Regions from separate parts of the Caballeronia sp. A2-2 genome, predicted to be linked through region 1. Evidence: riboswitches for the same ligand, from Rfam matches in the RefSeq annotation. Region 1 holds a riboswitch; each other region holds the start of a gene.

Region 1 (6,022 bases):
CGTGATATCGACCGTATCCTGCGGCACCTGCGCACTCGCCTGAGCGGAAAGAGAAAGCACACCCGAAGGCTGCTGATTGACCACGTTCTGCGCGACAGCAGATTGAGACATCACCAACGCAGCACCCGACAGCGCAAAAAGCGCACACGCGGCAGCGGTTTTTTTATTCATCATCGAAGAACTCCAGACTCGAACGTCGCACGATTCGCGACGGGATTTAGGCGATACATCCCGGCGCTAAGTTCCGCGTTAGACGAGATGTTCGGTGATGAACGTCCACTGCGCCTCGGTAACCGGCGTGATCGACAAGCGATTGCCGCGCGCCAACACCTGCATGTCGGCAAGCTCGGCATGCTCACGCAACGCCGCAAGCGAGATAAGCGGCGTCTTCTTAACGAACTTCACATCGACGAGCATCCAGCGCGGTGTTTCCTGCGTGGATTTCGCATCGAAATAAGGACTCTTGGAATCGAACTGAGTGGGATCGGGATAAGCCGTCGAGCAAACTTTGGCGATGCCCGCGATCCCCGGCTCCGGGCAACTGGAGTGATAGAACAGCACGCCATCGCCGATGCTCATCTGGTCGCGCATGAAGTTGCGCGCCTGATAGTTGCGCACGCCCGTCCACGGCAATGTCTTCTTCGCCGCATGCGCGAGATGATCGATGCTCGCTTCGTCCGGTTCGGACTTCATCAGCCAATAACGCATGTTTTTCGCTAAGCCAAAAGCGCCAAGCCAAAGCGCCGACACAAATGAAAACGGCACCGGATAAACCGATGCCGTTTGAAGAAGGTCCCCACCTTGGCCGCTAGGCCGGCATCCTGAACCTGGGTTCAAGATTGGTCGCAGTAAGCAGCACTTCGGGTACATCAGACAGTGTGACGCGCGCGCCCGTGCTACAAGTTTCCACAACCGTGCCAATGTAGCATTGGTTCAAGGAATATATGACCTTGGCGAACCAGGCAGGGAAACGTCACTCTACACCAATCGTCGGTCCGATGCAGCCTCGATCGACGCGCGCGCAGTTTGTTTTTTCGATTGACATCGCGTGCCGGTTAGCCTCGGCACATCGCTTTCAATGTGCTTCGTATTGCGCGATGACCGCGCCGAGCTGCTCGTTCATCGAGTGCATGGTGCGGCGAATTTCCTCGGCGGGGAAAGCTTCGCCATGACGCACGCTGTCCTGCAGCTTAAGCAATTCCGACGCCAGCGAAAGCGCCGCCATCACCGCGATACGATCGGTGCCGCGCACGCTGCTCGCATTGCGCACCTTGTTCATTTCCGCATCCACGCGGGCCACGGCTTCGCGCAGCGCTGCTTCCGTTTCCGGCGAGCAGGCGAGACGATAAGGTTGCCCGAGAATGGATACTTCGATCTGCTTGCTCGTCATGCCTTTTCTCCATGATGATGTTCGCCGTTCATTTCCGCATGCGCGTGCTCATGCTGCGCGTGGGACCCGGCATCGAGGAGATCGAGCTGATTGTCGGCTTCCGCTTGTTGCGACGACTTGCCGCGCGGCAGCTTTTCGAGGATCGCGTTGAGGCGCACTTGCGCATCGTCGATCTTCGCGGAGAGCGAGTCGCGCTCTGCCTGCAACGTGTCGCGTTCCTCGCGCATGCGCGCAAGGTCGGCCTGCACGTTGGCGAAGTCTGCGCGCAACTGTTCGATTTGAGCTTCCAGCGCGAGTCGCGCCTGATTGTGGCGCTCGCTGATCTGGATCAGCCGGCCGATATTTCCTGACAGTGATTCGAGTTCGTTGAGCATGTGCTGCGTCCTCTAAAGACCTCGCATTCTAGCGCGGTTAAACGTAGCTTCCGATAATTGTCTCGTTTCGAGACGTAACAACACGCGATCTGACAGCATCGCAATTCATTTGTGTGCGGAAAGCGCGCGCTTGTCGTTCGGTTCGTTTTGTGGGCACGGACCACGCGTTCGCGGGTGCGTCAATGGCGTTTCTTGACGGTCACCGGACGCGCTCCTACACTTGCCGCACTTTTGGTGCTCGCGTCCGCTTTTCATGAGCGGACGCAGTCAAACGGGAAACAGGGAGCGAAGTCCGCGCGAACGGCCGGACCGCGCCAACCTGTGCTGCCCCCGCAACGGTAAGCGACAGCAACGCAAGTTGCAAGTCGTTCCAGGCGCGTTTTTTCAGGAATGCCGCATGATTTTTCATCACGCGAAAAGCATGAGCCGTCCTGCAAGAAATGTGACCACGCCACTGCGCGCCATGCGCGGGAAGGCGGAACGAGCGTCGTCAGCCCGGATACCGGCCAATCGTCCTGCGTGCCCGGCTTAGCGCGAGCTTTCGTGCGATGGGTGTGCGCGTCGCGCTTGTGCCTTGCGGGGAGCGGGGTTGCGCCAGTCCATCGAAACGGAAGCCGTTCATGCTTGTCCCGTATCACCGCGCTGCGCTTGCAGCATTCAGTGCCGTCACGCTCACAAGTGCCGCGCATGCCGATGAATCTCCCGCCACGCTCGGCCCCATCGTCGTCACCGCGACGCGCACGAAAGAACCGCTCGCCGATGCCATCCCGCAGACCACGCTCCTCGATGCGCAGGACATCGCCGACAGCAACGCCCACGATGCGCTCGATCTCCTCGCGCTCGCGCCCGGCGTGCAGATCACGCGCAACGGCGGCCTCGGGGCGAATTCGGGCATCTCCATTCGCGGGGCATCGTCGGCGCAATCGCTCGTGATGATCGACGGCGTGCGCGTGGAATCGGCATCGCTCGGACAGGCGCAGCTTTCGCAGATCATGCCGGACCAGATCGATCGTATGGAAGTGGTGAATGGCAATGTGTCGGCGCTGTATGGCTCGAACGCGGTGGGCGGCGTCGTGCAGATCTTCACCAAAGCGGGCGATGCACACCCGCCGCGCTTCTACTTCGAGACCGAATACGGCAGCTATCACACGCAGCGTCAGGCGGCGGGCGTGAACGGCGCGCTCGACAAGGAAGGGCGCACGACGTTCAGCTTCGACGTGTCGCGCGAGAAGACCGACGGGTTCTCGTCGATCGATCCCGCGCTCGCGCCGAATGCGAACCCCAACGCGAACGGCTACCTCAACGAGAGCGTCGCGGCGACGCTGCGGCATCGCTTCACGGACAAATGGGATGCGGGCGTGCGCTTCTACCAGACGAACGGCATCAACAGTTACGACGATGCTTTCGGACAGCCAACCGACCTCAACGAATCGCATAACCGCGTGCGCTCGGCTTCGATTTTCGCGAACGGGCAACTCACCGATTTCTGGACCACGCACGTAACCATCGCGCAGGGACAGGATCGTGCGAATCCGCAACTGAACGGCGCGTACACGAGCCTGTTTAATTCGGAGTCGCATCAATACACCTGGCAGAACGACTTCAAGCTGAGCGATGAACACAAGTTCGTCGTCGGCTACGAGCATCTCGATCAATCGCTGGATTCGGACCAGTTCGACGCGCCCGATCGTCATGTGAATTCCGTGTTCGCAGGCTACACCGGCCGCTTCGGCCCAAGCGATGTGCAAGCGAACGTGCGCCACGATCAGTACTCCGACTTCGGCGGCGCGAACAGCTACTATCTCGGCTACGCGTTCAACTTCGATCCGCACTGGCGCGCGAGCGCGAGCTATTCCGCGTCGTTCCGCGCGCCGAGTTTCGACGATCTCTACTATCCGTTCAGCGGCAATCCCTCGGTGCAGCCGGAACGCAGCCATTCGCTGGAAGCGGCGCTGCAATACGCATCGAACGCGGTCGGCGTGCTGCGCGTGACCGCGTTCCAGACGCGTTATACGAATCTGATCGATTATGTCGATGACGGCAGCGGCTTCTTCATCGCGCAGAACGTGGGGCGCGCGAAGGTGCAGGGCGTCGAGGGTTCGTGGCAAGGGCACATCGGCACGACGGATTTACGCGCGGGCGTGACACTGCAAAATCCCGTCGATGAAACCAACGATCAGGATCTCACGCGTCGCGCGCGGCGGTTTGCGTCGTTCAGCGCGCATCGTCCTATCGGGCGCTGGCGCGTGGGCGGCGAATGGATCGTGAGCGGACAACGCCCCGATTACGATTCGACGCTCGCGGGTTATGGCGTGGTGAACCTGTCGGCACGCTGTGACATCACGAAGGCGTGGTACGTGGATGCGCGCATCGACAATTTGCTGGACCGGAAATATGAACTCGCCTATTCGTACAACACGCCGCGGCGCGGGGCTTATGTCACGCTCGGCTGGCATCCGTGAGTGACGCCTTGCGTTCGATGACGCTCTCTCGCGCCGCGTTCATCTGGGCGGCGCTGGGCCTCGCGGTGCTTGCCGTGTTGGCGGCGTCGCTCACGCTGGGCAGCGTCGCGTTGCCGTTGCCGCGTGCGCTCGGTGCGTTGCTGCATGCGCGCGCGACGAGTCCCGATATCGCCGATGACATCGTGCTCACGCTGCGTCTGCCGCGTGCGCTCGCGGGCTTCGCGTCCGGCGCGTTGCTCGCGCTGGCGGGCGCGGTGCTGCAAGTGCTGTTGCGCAATCCGCTGGCAGAGCCCTATGTGCTCGGCGTGTCGGGCGGCGCGGCTGCGTTCGCGCTCGCGGCCATGCTCGTCGCCGCGCCGTGGTGGGGCGTCGATGTCGCCGCGTGCGCGGGTGCGTTTGCATCGATCGTGCTGGTGCTCGGGTTGTCGCAGCGCGACTTGCGCCACGGCGGCCACGATGCGACGCCGAGGCTCCTGCTCACCGGCGTCGTGATCGCGGCGGGATGGGGCGCGCTTATCACGCTGATTCTGAGCGTTGCGCCGGAGAACCGGCTGCGCGGCATGCTGTTCTGGCTGACGGGCGATCTCAACGGCGCGGGTTCGCCGTGGCCCGCGCTCGTCGCGCTTGCGATTACCCTCGCCATGACGATTCCCGTCGCGCCGCAACTCAACGTGCTTCTGCGCGGCGATGCCACCGCCCGCGCGCTCGGCGTGCCGGTTTCGCGCTTGCGTTTGCGGATGTATCTCGCCGCATCGCTCGCGGCGGCGGCAGCGGTGACGACGGCGGGCACCATCGGTTTCGTCGGGCTCGTGGTGCCGCACTGTCTGCGGCTCGCGTTCGGCAACGATCAGCGCATGTTGCTGCCTGCCGCCGCGCTTGCGGGCGGTCTCGCGGTGATGAGCGCGGATCTCGCGGCGCGTACGGTCATCGCGCCGGCACAACTGCCGGTGGGCGTAGTGACCGCGCTTGTCGGCGTGCCCATGTTCCTGTGGATGCTGCTGCGGAGGCCGCGATGAATCTTAATCTCGATGGCATCGCGCTGCATGCCGGAAATCGCACGTTGATAGGCGATCTGACGCAGACGTTTCAAGCGGGCGAGATGTGGTGCATCGCCGGGCCGAACGGTGCGGGCAAGACGACGCTCATCGATGTGCTGGCGGGATTGTCGATGCCCGCATCCGGCACCGTCACGCTCGGCGATCGCACGCTGCACGCGTGGCGCGACATCGATCTGGCGCAGACGCGCGCCTTGATGCCGCAAGCCCTGCACGATGCCTTCAGCGCGTCCGTTTTAGATACCGTGCTGCTCAACCGCTTTCCGTATCTCACCGGATGGGGCTGGGAAAGCGCCGATGACCGCGCCGCCGCCCGCGCCGCGCTCGATATGCTCGGCCTCGCTTCTTTCGCCACGCGCGATGTGCTCACGCTCTCGGGCGGCGAACGTCAGCGTGTCGCGCTCGCGGGCGTGCTCGCTCAAAACACGCCGCTCATGCTGCTCGATGAACCGCTTGCGCACCTCGATCTGCATCATCAGATCGACTGTCTGGACGCCTTGCTCGACGCCGTGCGCGATCAAAACCGCACGGTGATCTTCTCGTGTCACGATCTGAATCTCGCGCGCCGCTTCGCCACGCACGCGCTGCTGCTCGACGGACGCGGCGGCGCGATTGCGGGCCGCGTCGCGGACGTGCTCACGCCCGAGCGCGCGAGTGCCGCGTTCGGCTATCCGCTCACCCTGATCCGCGAGGGCGATGTCGAAGCGCTCGTGCCCGCGATCCCTCATCGATAAAGGAAAT
Region 2 (6,022 bases), on a different replicon from region 1:
TCGACTGTGTATGACAAATCGCTCATAGCGGTCTCTTTAAGAAAAGCGCGGCAGTGGCAGCAGGATTCGAAGGCCAATAGGCATGCATATAGGTCGCCTTAATAGGCCCATGACGATAGAACGCTTCTCCCGTCGCGCCCGTCGTGGCGTGCGAAGCATGCAGCGTGGGATGCATCGGTGTATCAAGCGTCGAGTAATGGAACGTGTGGCCGGTCAATGCACCATGCGATGTATCGACGCGTTGCATGGCAAGCCTCGCAAGCCGTCGTTGCATGAGGGCATGGCCGGGCAAAAGGCCCAGCATTGCGTGACGCTTGCCTTCTATATCCGTTAGCGTGTCGAGCAAATAAAGCATGCCGCCGCACTCCGCAACGACAGCTTTTTCACGCTCCACATGCGCCGCGATCGATGCGCGCGTGCGTGCATTCACACTCAAACGCGCAGCATGAAGTTCGGGATAGCCGCCGGGCAGATAGAGCGCGTCGGCGTTTTCAGGCGCGGGTTCATCGGCGAGCGGCGAGAACGTGCTGATGCGTGCGCCCATCGCTTCGAGCAGATCGATGTTCGCGGGATAGATGAATGAGAATGCATCGTCGCGCGCAATGGCGATATGCAATCCTTCGAGCAAGCGCGGCGGCGGTGTCGTCTCGCCTTTATCGAAACGCACGGCCGAAGGCAATTCGACGAGCGTGGTCTTGGCAATGGCGTCCGCCGCACGATCGAGTCTTGCATCGAGACCTTCGACTTCATCGGCTTGCGTGAGACCGAGATGACGCGCAGGCAGCGCGATATCGTCCGCATTCGAAAGATGTCCGCAATACTGAAGCCCTTGCGGAATGGCTTCCGAGAGCATTTGCGCGTGACGCTCGGATGCCACGCGATTCGCAAGCACCCCATGAAACGTGATGTCGTCACGATAGTGCGCAAGACCATACGCGATCGCGCCGAAGGTCTGCGCCATGCCATGCGCACCGATCACCGCGAGCACCGGCACATTGAACGCGGCGGCGAGATCGGCGCTGCTGGGCGTGCCATCGAACAGACCCATCACGCCTTCGATGAGAATGAGGTCCGCTTCCTCCGCCGCTTTTGCAAGCATGGTGCGGCATGCATCGAAACCGACCATCCCGAGATGAAGCGAATAGACCGGTGTGCCGCAGGCGCGTTGAAGGATCATCGGATCGAGAAAATCCGGGCCGGTCTTGAACACGCGAACACGCAGACCGCGCCGCGCATGATGACGCGCAAGCGCCGCCGTGACCGTGGTCTTGCCTTGATGCGACGCACTCGCGCCGATGAAGAGAGCAGGGCAATCAGGCATGCGCTCAGAACTCGACGCCGCGTTGCGCTTTAACGCCTTGCTCGCGATAAGGATGCTTCACCAGCCGCATTTCCGTGACGAGATCGGCCAGTTCGACGAGTGCGTCCGGCGCATGCCGCCCCGTGACGACGACATGCAGCATCGCGGGCCGCGCCTTGAGCACGTCGAGCACTTCATCGAGCGGCAGGTATTCGTATTTGAGAACCGTATTGAGTTCGTCGAGCACGACCATTTGATATTCGCCGCTTTGAATCATGCGGCATGCTTCGTTCCAGCCACGGCGCGCGGTGGCCATGTCGGCATCGCGATTCTGCGTGTTCCATGTATAGCCGTCGCCCATCGTGACGAAATCGCAGTTGGCGACCGCGCCAAGAAAATCGCGTTCCGATGTATGCAGCGCGCCTTTGATGAATTGCACCACGCCGAGTCTCATGCCGTGACCGAGCACGCGCACCGCCATGCCGAAAGCAGCCGTGGTCTTGCCCTTGCCATTGCCTGTATTGACCATCAAAAGGCCTTTTTCATGATCGGCGGCAGCTTGCTTTCTATCGTGGCCTTCTTTACGACGCTGCGTCATGCGCAGATGAGATTCGGTATCGGTCTTCATGCTTCGTATTTCACGGACGTTTGTGCAATGGCGACGGTCACGCCGCCCACGATAGTCTTGCCGACGATAAGTGTTCCATGATTGCTTGCCAATAGCGCGCACGGCTCGCACACACCATCGACGTTCATGTGTTTCTGCGCTTTAACCGAACGCGCGTCCAAGGTCGAAGCGACTTGCGCGATTTCATCCGCGCTGAAAAACCTTAAAGGCAAGCGATGAAGCGTGCAGAAAGCAAGCAGGCCTTCCTCATTGCGTTTAACGTCGATGCTTGCAATACAAACGATATCGCCAAGATCGCGCGCACCGAGTGCGACGCGCACGGCATGTTCGATTGCATCGGCACTCGTGCCGCGCCTGCAACCGATGCCCAGGGCGAGATGTGCTGTCATGGCTCGACTAAAGAATGACACGTTCGATGCGGGCCAACGATACCACATTGCTTTAATCGAAAGGGCCGCTCAAAACAGGTGTTTTCTTGACGCGGAACGTCGCCGGGCCTAGACTTTCACGCAGTTTTGGTGCTCGCGCGCGGGTTTCTTTCGGGCGCAGTTAAACGGGAAGCAGAAGGCGTATCGTTCTATGGACGCACGCCCAGCCTGCGCTGCCCCCGCAACGATTAGGCGAATGCCGCGCATGAAGGCGTGCGGCGAGCCGGCTTCGAAGCCACTGCGCTATTAAAGCGTGGGAAGGCGAAGCGGCTTTTCGTCAGCTCGGATACCGGCCAGACTTCAAGCAGGTTCGTTGCCGCGGGGATGCGGCGCGGACCACGATTCTTCATATTCGCCCTGCGTCAAGGCATGGCGCGCACGGCAGCCCGGAGCTAGGATGCAAACTCGCAAGATTCCCGTGACGGTGGTCACCGGTTTTCTCGGTAGCGGCAAGACTACGCTCATGCGCCACATTCTTTCCCATGCGCAAGGTAAGCGCATTGCAGTGATCGTCAATGAGTTTGGCGAATTGGGTATCGACGGGGAAATTCTAAAAGGCTGCGGTATAGGCTGCGAAGATGAACCCGGCTCACAGGACCGCAATCTCTATGAGTTGGCCAATGGCTGTCTGTGCTGCACGGTGCAGGAAGAGTTCTATCCGGTCATGGAGCAACTCGTCGAACGCCGCGAGAATATCGATCACGTATTGATCGAAACGTCGGGTCTCGCCTTGCCCAAGCCGCTCGTGCAGGCATTCAATTGGCCGTCGATCCGCAACGCCTTCACGGTGGACTCGGTCATCACGATGGTGGACGGTCCTGCTGCCGCGAGCGGTCAGTTCGCGGCCAATCCTGTCGCTGTCGATGCGCAACGCAAGGCCGATCCGAATCTCGATCACGAATCGCCGCTGCATGAATTGTTCGAAGATCAATTGAGCGCGGCGGACCTCGTCATCGTCAACAAAACCGACTTGATGGACGACGCCGCGCTTGCCCGGGTCGAAGCGCTCGTGCGTCCGGAAATTCCCGCCGAAGTGAAGATCGTGCCTGCACATAATGGCCGGCTCGATATTCATGCGTTGCTCGGACTTCAGGCTGCATCGGAAGATTCGATTCATTTGCGGCACGATCATCACGGTTCGCCTGATGAAGAAGGCCATGCCGATCATCATCATGACGAGTTCGATTCGGTCGTCGTGCGCGCGAAAATCGAATCGCGCGAACAGGCATTGGCGGCACTGCATGCGCTGGTCGAGCAGCACACGATTTATCGCGTGAAAGGTTTTGCGGCGTTGCCCGGTGCTGCGATGCGTCTGGTCGTGCAAGGCGTGGGCCGCCGCTTCGACAGTTATTTCGACCGGCGCTGGGAATCGCAGGAAGACACGAGTGAGAGCCGCTTCGTGCTGATCGGCGAAGACCTCGACAAGCGCACGCTGCAACGCGCGTTCGATACTGCGCTCGCGAGCGCCTGACGCAATGCATCTGCTGCGCACGACACCGGGAGGCTTCGTCGATGACGCGCAAGGCGTCATGCGGATCGAGCAGACGCGTGCGCCTATCGTCATACTGAGTTCTGCCGACACCACGCTCGCGCTGCTTGCGAGCGTGTTCCCGCGTCTGGAAAAAGGCTTTCCCGAAGTGCGGCTAGTCAATCTCGCGTTTCTGCGGCAGCCCGCGTCAGTAGACTTTTATATCGATGACGTATTGCGTCACGCTAAAGCCGTCATCGTCGATCATTTGGGTGGCGAATCTTATTGGCCTTATGGGATCGAACGGCTTGTCGCGCTGGCCAAGCGTGAAAAGCAGACGCTTGCGATGTTTTCAGGCGATCTGAGCGAAGACCCGAATCTGATTGGCAAGAGCACGGCGGAGCCGGTTTTTTGCCGAACCTTATCGCGCTATTTACGCGAAGGCGGCCCACGTAACGCGCAAAACTTCCTGCGTGCGATAGCGCATCACGCGCTCGGCTTCGGGAAAGAACCGCCGTTGCCTGTTGCATTGCCCGCTGTCGCGATTCATCATCCTGCGCGCGAAATGGCATCGGTCGCCGACTGGCAAGCGCGCTGGACCGAAGGCGCAAGTGTCGTTGCCATTCTTTTTTATCGGGCACATTTGCAATCGGGCAACGTGGAAGTATTCGACGCACTCGTCGATGCGCTCGAAAAACAAGGCCTCAATCCTTTGCCCATTGCGATTTCATCGCTCAAGGAAAGCGTGAGCCGTGAAGTGGTCGAACGCTTGTGTGCGCAGCATGATGTACGGCTCGTGCTCAATACGACGGCTTTCGCGGCGAGCATCATCGGCGAGAGCGAACCGTGCGAGATCGCGGGTGATGCGCCCGTGCTGCAAGTGATTCTGAGCGGTGGCAATCGCGATGACTGGCTCAAGGACAATCACGGACTCAATTCACGCGATGTAGCCATGCATGTCGCATTGCCGGAAGTGGATGGACGCATCATCACGCGTGCAGTGAGTTTCAAAGGCCTTGCTTATTATTGCAAGCATACGCAGGTAGATGTGGTGCGTTATCAGGCCGATGCCGAGCGCGTGTCTTTCGTCGCGGAACTCAGCCGCCGCTGGTGCAGTCTGCGCGCGACACCGAACGCGAATAAACGCATTGCCATGGTGCTGGCGAACTATCCGGCAAGCGAAGGGCGCATTGGCAATGGCGTGGGACTGGACACACCCGCATCGGCCATCAATATTTTGTCGATGCTGGCGCGCGAGGGTTATCGCACCGGCGACATTCCCGCGACCGGCGACGCGCTCATCGCAGCGCTCACCGAGGGCGTAACGAACGATCCCGTCGTTCGTGATCTCAGGCCCGCGTTGCAGAGCCTCGCACTCGATGACTATCTCGCCGTGTATCAAGGCTTGCCGCTCGATGCACGTCAGGCGCTCGAAAAAACATGGGGCGCGCCGGAAGAAGACCCGACCATCCGGCGCGGCCGTTTCATGATTGCGGGCCTGCGCTGCGGCGAAATATTCATCGGCATTCAGCCCTCGCGTTCGCGCGAGCGTAATGATTACGCGCGTTATCACGATGCCGAACTCGTGCCGCCGCATGCGTATCTCGCCTTCTATATCTGGCTGCGCACGCGTTTTCAGGCCGATGCGCTGATACATGTCGGCAAGCACGGCAATCTCGAATGGCTGCCGGGCAAGAGCGTGGCCTTGTCGGCATCATGCTGGCCCGATCTCATTCTCGGACCCATGCCGCATCTCTATCCGTTCATTGTCAACGATCCGGGAGAAGGCAGTCAGGCCAAGCGCCGCGCGCAGGCTGTCATCATCGATCATTTGATGCCGCCGCTCACGCGCGCGGAAAACTACGGTCCGCTGCAAGATCTGGAACGTCAGGTCGATGAATACTACGAAGCAATCATGGTCGATGCGCGCCGCGCGAAACTCTTGCGCAAGTCGATACTGGACAATATCGTCGGCAACAGATTGCATGAGGAACTCGGCATCGATGCGCCGCAAGATATCGTGGGCGAAGATGTGTTGCTCACGCGTGCGGATGCTTACCTTTGCGAACTGAAGGAAGCGCAGATACGTGACGGCCTGCATGTGTTCGGTGTGTCGCCGCAAGGCGTGCAACGGCGCGACACGCTGCTTGCGCTAGGCCGTTTTCCCATCGGCGATGCGCAAGGCGAGAATGCAAGCC
Region 3 (6,022 bases), on a different replicon from region 1:
GGTTGCGCGCTTCCAGACGCGCGTGGCGATACAGATCGTAATGGCCGGGCGCAACGGCAAGCAGCGTCGTTTCGATAGGACGCGCCGATGCGCACGAACGCGGGCAGCCGCTCAAATGCACTTCGCCCGAATGTTCGCCGATGAGCGTGGACAGGCGATGCGCATCGGCTTTCGTGTCGGCATGACTCTTTAGGCATCCGGATGAACCGGCGCATGCGATGATGCGTGCAAAGGGCGCGCGTACGTCGGTGACGAGGCCGAGTGTGTTCAAAGCATCTGACACTTCGCTTGCACGTTGACGTTCGACGCCCGGAATCAGCACGCTTTGCCACGGCGTCATCATCATGCGACCTTGCGCATGGGTCGATGTGAGGTCGGCGAGTGATTCGAGCGTGGTCGCGTTCATGCGGCCGAGTGGAATTTGCGCGCCGACATAGCCTGCATGCGCGCCGAATCTGAGCGATGCATCGACAGGCGCGCGTCTCCATGTCGGTGTTTGGGAAAACGAACTATCGAGCGATGCGAGAAACTGCGAAGTACCAATACGCGCAAGCAGATCCCGCATGCGATGCTCGTCCGGCAATGCAAACGCGAGAAACGCGCGCGTCACGCTCATGGCGAAAGCCACAACATTCTCACGCGCGACAACGCCAGCCGCAGGCAAATCCTCGGCGGATAAAGGCATGCAGCCCGCAAATCCAAAGGCGAAATGCGCACCGTCATCGATTGCGGCGAGCCACACATCATGCGGATGTTGCAGCATGGCAAGACGCTCGCCGCCATCGAGTTGCCAGGCGAACTTGGGCGAAAGCGCATGAAACGCGGCATCGGCCTGCAAGGCATCGACGATACGTAAAGCAAGCGCCCGAATGGATTCGTTCGCAAGCGGACTGAGCATGACATTGCGCAGATCGTCGCCACCGGACGATGACGGACCGAGACCTGCATCGAGCGCAATCGCGATGAATTCCGCATGGGCATCGTCACGAATGCCGCGCACTTGCAGATTCGCACGGTTGGTCACTTCGATCACACCGGAGCCGCATTGCACGGCGGCGCGCGCCACGGCATGCGCGGCATCCGCGCTCAATTCTCCGCCCGCGAGACGCACGCGCGCCAGCCCGCCATCGCGCGCAGGCACGATGCGCATCAACCCCGGACACGCGGATACGAAAGAATTCAAGGACATGGCCCATTGGGCTCGGCGCTCATGTCGCGAACCGGTACACCCCGCCCGGTTGGCGTCGCGCTCAAGCGATGTGTCGGCAGGTCTCTTGGCTGGCAGGTCTTCATTCGCGCCAGCCTTCCCGGTCGAAACCAGTGGCGGTGGAGCGCGGACTCGCTGCGTACAATTGCGGGGGCAGCCACAGTTTCGCTGTGTTCCCTGTTAGGCCCTGAAAAATGGGCACCGACGAACGAGAAGTATTATGCCCGCTTTTAAAGACCCTTTAGCGCTAGGCACGAAGCGCATCATGCATTGCGAAGGAGACCGCGCATGTCCGCATGGCTGACGGTAGTGGGAATCGGCGAGGACGGCTGGCATGGTCTCGCGCGTGATGCACGCCGCGCGCTGTTCGAGGCCGATGCCATTCACGGCGGCGAACGTCATCTCGCATTCATGCCTGCGCGCGTGAAAGCGCGACGCGTGCCGTGGCCTAAACCTTTTTCGCTCGATGCAGTGCTGGCCGAGCGCACTCAAGGCACCGAACGCGTCTGCGTGCTCGCAAGCGGCGACCCGATGCACTTCGGCGTCGGCGCAACGCTCGCGCGCGAACTGCATAGCAGCGACATGCGCGTGATTTCCGCGCCTTCGTCGATATCGCTTGCAGCCGCGCGTCTCGGCTGGGCCTTGCAGGATGCGACCTTCCTGTCGCTGGTCGGCAGGCCGCCTGCGTCGCTTCTCGCGCACGCGTTTCGTGGTTCACGCTTGATCGTATTGAGCGCGGATGGCACCACGCCCGCGACCGTTGCCGCGTTATTGACCGCGCATGGTTTCGGCGCGAGCCGCATGACTGTGTTCGGGCATCTGGGCGGCGAACATGAAAGCCGCATCGATGAGCGTGCCGATGACTGGCGCGAACCGGAGGTCGCGGCGCTCAATCTCATCGCCATCGAATGCCGCACGCATGCGGGGCACGCGGGGCCGCCGCTCACGTGCGGGTTGCCCGACGAAGCGTATCGGCATGATGGCCAGATCACGAAGCGCGATGTACGGGCCATCACGCTCGCGCGTCTTGCGCCGCAGCCGGGCGAATTGCTGTGGGATGTGGGCGCGGGGAGTGGTTCAATCGGCATCGAATGGATGCGGGCGCATCATGCCTGCCGCGCGATTGCTATCGAAGCGAACGAGGGCCGTCAACGTCTGATCGAACATAACCGCGATGCGCTCGGCGTGCCCGCGCTGCAACTCGTGAAGGGCGAAGCGCCCGCTGCGCTCGAAGGCTTGCATGCGCCGGACGCCGTGTTCATCGGCGGTGGATTGACTGCGCCGGGCGTGCTCGATACATGCTGGACGAAGCTGCGGCAAGGCGGGCGGCTCGTCGCCAACGCGGTGACGTTGCAAAGCGAAATGGCGCTCGTGCAATGGCGTGCGCAACATGACGGCGAGCTTACGCGCATCCACGTGGCGCAGGCGGAGCCGCTTGGCACGTTCGATACATGGCGGCAGGCCTTGCCTATCGTGCTGCTATGCGTGAGCAAGCCATGAAGCGTGTGCTTCTTTTAGGCGGGACCGGCGATGCACTTGCCGTCGCGCGTCATCTCGATCCACCGCACGTCTATAGCCTCGCGGGTTTGGGCCGCGTGCCCGACGATCTCGCGTGCGAAGTACGTGTGGGCGGATTCGGCGGCATCGCGGGCCTCGTGCATTTTCTGCGCGATGCGAACATCGCTCTCGTGATCGATGCAACGCATCCCTATGCCGCGCAAATGAGTCATCACGCACGCGATGCCTGCACGCACGCCGATGTGCCGCTTTGGGCCGTGCGTCGTCCGCCGTGGCATGCGCAAGCGGGCGACGACTGGCGCGACGTCGCGGATTGGCGCGCAATTGTCGAAGCGGTCGCGCCTTATCGAAGGCTGCTGTGGACGCTCGGGCGCGAGCCGCTTGCGCATCTGCATGAGATTCCCGAATCGCAATTCTGGACCGTACGCTGTCTCGAAGCGCACGCGGGCAACACACGTTCGCGTATCGTGGATGCACGCGGGCCGTTCGACATAACAGGCGAGCGCGAATTGTTCGATGCATTGAATGTCGATGTCGTCATCAGCAAGAACAGCGGCGGCACGGCAACCGAAGCGAAGCTCGCAGTCGCACGCGAACGTGGCTTGCCCGTGGTGATGCTCGCGCGTCCCGCGCTGCCCGCCGCCGATCTGGAATTCGATACCGCCGCGCAAGCCGTCGAGGCTATGCGGCAATGGCTCAACTAAAGAATCGACATGACCGTCTACTTCATCGGCGCGGGGCCCGGCGACCCCGAACTCATCACCGTCAAAGGACAGCGATTGATTCGCACGTGTCCGGTGATTCTCTACGCCGGTTCACTCGTGCCGACGCAAGTGCTCGAAGGACATCGCGCGTCGCAGGTGGTGAATACGGCCGAACTCGATCTGGATGCAATCGTCGCGCTCTTGCAGGCGGCGCACGAAAAAGACGAGGACGTCGCGCGCGTGCATTCCGGCGATCCTTCGTTGTACGGTGCAATCGGCGAACAAATTCGTCGTCTGAAGGTACTTGGGATTCCGTATGAAATCGTGCCGGGTGTGACAGCCACCGCTGCATCCGCAGCAACGCTCGGATGCGAACTCACTTTGCCCGGCGTTTCGCAGACGGTGATTCTCACGCGCTACGCCACGAAAACATCGATGCCGGAGGGCGAATCGCTTGCTGATCTCGCGCGCCATCGCGCGACGCTTGCGATTCATCTCGGCGTGCGGCATATCGAACGCATCGTCGCGGAGTTGCTGCCGCATTACGGTGCGCAATGCCCCGTCGCGGTCGTCTTTCGCGCGAGTTGGCCCGATGAAGAACGCGTGCGCGGAACGCTCGCCGACATCGCAGAAAAAGTGCGTGCAGCAGGCATGGAACGCACCGCGCTGATTCTCGTCGGCCGCGTGCTCGATACCGACGATTTCGCGGATTCCACGCTCTATCATGCGCGATCTTGAAGCCGTGTTCGCGGCATTGGCGCAATCCAAATTTCGCAGCCGTTTCGTGCTGGGCGTGCGTGAACAGCGTTATTTGCGCGAACGCGGCATCGAAACGATCGTGGCGCAGGCGCATGAACTGATCGGCAAGAGAATTGCAGCGCAAGCGCCCGTCAATGATGGCAAGCAGACACCGTTTCGCGGACATCCGGTTTTCATCGCGCAACATGCAACAGGAACGTGCTGCCGTTCGTGTCTCGCGAAGTGGCATGACATCGCGGCGGGCAGGGCGCTCGACGAAGCAGAACGTCGCCATGTGGTCGCGGCGATCGAGCGCTGGCTGCGCGCGCAACCATCGATTGAAACAACGCTTATCGACGATCCTCAAAGAACGCTGCCCTTTTAGATGCACGTTACAAACAATGCCTCGCTAGTCCATGAGCTTGGGCGTAAAGTGATAGACCGGAATCGGCGACGCAGGAGGCCGTGATGTGGAAATGCAAGCGCTGCAGCGTCGAGATACCGAGAGAAGCCGTGCAACCGGCAATCGATCCAAGCGGAATATTCTTTATTTGCCCGGGCTGCTCGGGGCGCAATTCGCTTGAGAGCGCCGACCGGTCCAGCACGCGTCTTTATCAGAAAGCCTTGTCCGGCGAGGGTTCGCGAAGCCGTCCTTTTCTTTGGCTGGAAGGCGATCTCTTCTTTCGCGAAACCATTCAGAACAGAACGTTCCAGATTCAGATCACGCGCGAGTGTCTCGACCGCGTGTTCGGTTCGGACGGCTCCTTGTCGAGTGACAGCGAGGTCACGCACGTCAATCTGACGCATGTGCTCGGCATTGCGGGGAGGAAGGTCAGAGACGGACTGACTTCACCCATCAAGGTGCTGAGTTCCGACTTCGGATTCATGTGAACCCGCCTTACCTCTGGAAATCGCCATGTCGCGCATGATAAAAGTTGGCAGTCACGAATTTCACGTCGTTGTCGATTCGAGCGATGCGGGCGGTTTCTGCTACACGCTCGTCGATATCGACATGGGCGGCCCGCGCGTCAGCGAGATTCGTCATGAGAGCAATCTGCTCTTCGATACCGCGGAAGCCGCTTATGAAGGCGGTTCGGCACATGCCCGGCGCAATGCCCGGCAATACCGGCTTTAAACCAAGGCCGGAAATTTAGTGCGGTTTGAAAGGAACTCGAAAGAATTTCAAGACACCAAGTGGATGAAAGTTTTGCCGCGTGCCCAAAACGCACCATTACTTACGCCGAAATACCACAAATAGCGGATTTGAAACGGAATTCTGCGGGTATTTCGAGCGTGCGTACGTGGGTTTGCGGGTAAACTCTCATTCGTCTGTCGAGTCCCCTTTCCATTCTTCCTGTGTCGTCCTTGCCGCAGGATTTACCGCACGTCGCATGTCCGATAAACCTCATCGTCTCGTCGAGCTGGATTTCTTTCGTGGGCTCGTCATGCTTATCATCGTCGTCGATCATATCGGCGGCAGCATGCTTTCTCGCTTCACGCTACATGCGTTCGCCCTGAACGATGCCGCAGAAGTGTTTGTCTTCCTCGGCGGATTCGCTACCGCAACAGCCTATGTATCCATGTGCGAGCGCCGCTCCGAAAGCGCCGCGCGCATGCGATTCATCCGGCGCGCGTTCGAGATTTACCGCGCGTTCATCGTGACCGCCGTGCTGATGCTCGTCGCTTCCTTCCTGTTGCGCCCGTTCTTCGGCCACGCGCCGAACCTCGCGCTGCACGATCTCGACAGCTTCACGTCGGAACCGCTCGCCTCGATCACGCAGATTCTCACGCTGGAACGTCAGCCGTATCTCTCCGCCGTCTTGCCGATGTACACGCTGTTCGCGCTATCCGTGCC

Evidence for each region. Region 1 has a riboswitch for cobalamin ahead of ACZCWR_RS05960 (TonB-dependent receptor domain-containing protein). Riboswitches for the same ligand answer to the same signal wherever they lie in the genome.
Region 2: linked by a shared signal. The riboswitch ahead of cobW (cobalamin biosynthesis protein CobW) and the one ahead of ACZCWR_RS05960 (TonB-dependent receptor domain-containing protein) in region 1 are both predicted to bind cobalamin.
Region 3: linked by a shared signal. The riboswitch ahead of cobG (precorrin-3B synthase) and the one ahead of ACZCWR_RS05960 (TonB-dependent receptor domain-containing protein) in region 1 are both predicted to bind cobalamin.

What each region holds. Positions count from the first base shown of each region.
Region 1 is NZ_CM172587.1:1,260,212-1,266,233, forward strand. It holds gene ACZCWR_RS05935 (SIMPL domain-containing protein) at 1-174, opposite strand, end outside; gene ACZCWR_RS05940 (EVE domain-containing protein) at 250-708, opposite strand; RNA gene ssrS (6S RNA) at 790-972, opposite strand; gene ACZCWR_RS05950 (cell division protein ZapA) at 1,076-1,390, opposite strand; gene ACZCWR_RS05955 (ATPase) at 1,387-1,764, opposite strand; cobalamin riboswitch at 1,980-2,289, shown strand; gene ACZCWR_RS05960 (TonB-dependent receptor domain-containing protein) at 2,385-4,226, shown strand; gene ACZCWR_RS05965 (FecCD family ABC transporter permease) at 4,244-5,242, shown strand; gene ACZCWR_RS05970 (ABC transporter ATP-binding protein) at 5,239-6,015, shown strand.
Region 2 is NZ_CM172588.1:957,661-963,682, reverse strand. It holds gene ACZCWR_RS20760 (cobyrinic acid a,c-diamide synthase CobB) at 23-1,321, opposite strand; gene cobO (cob(I)yrinic acid a,c-diamide adenosyltransferase) at 1,326-1,928, opposite strand; gene ACZCWR_RS20750 (cobalamin biosynthesis protein) at 1,925-2,317, opposite strand; cobalamin riboswitch at 2,442-2,668, shown strand; gene cobW (cobalamin biosynthesis protein CobW) at 2,754-3,827, shown strand; gene cobN (cobaltochelatase subunit CobN) at 3,832-6,022, shown strand, end outside.
Region 3 is NZ_CM172588.1:945,369-951,390, reverse strand. It holds gene cobG (precorrin-3B synthase) at 1-1,189, opposite strand, end outside; cobalamin riboswitch at 1,248-1,428, opposite strand; gene cbiE (precorrin-6y C5,15-methyltransferase (decarboxylating) subunit CbiE) at 1,496-2,707, shown strand; gene ACZCWR_RS20700 (cobalt-precorrin-6A reductase) at 2,704-3,429, shown strand; gene cobM (precorrin-4 C(11)-methyltransferase) at 3,439-4,167, shown strand; gene ACZCWR_RS20690 (DUF4186 domain-containing protein) at 4,154-4,552, shown strand; gene ACZCWR_RS20685 (hypothetical protein) at 4,636-5,058, shown strand; gene ACZCWR_RS20680 (hypothetical protein) at 5,084-5,302, shown strand; gene ACZCWR_RS20675 (OpgC domain-containing protein) at 5,559-6,022, shown strand, end outside.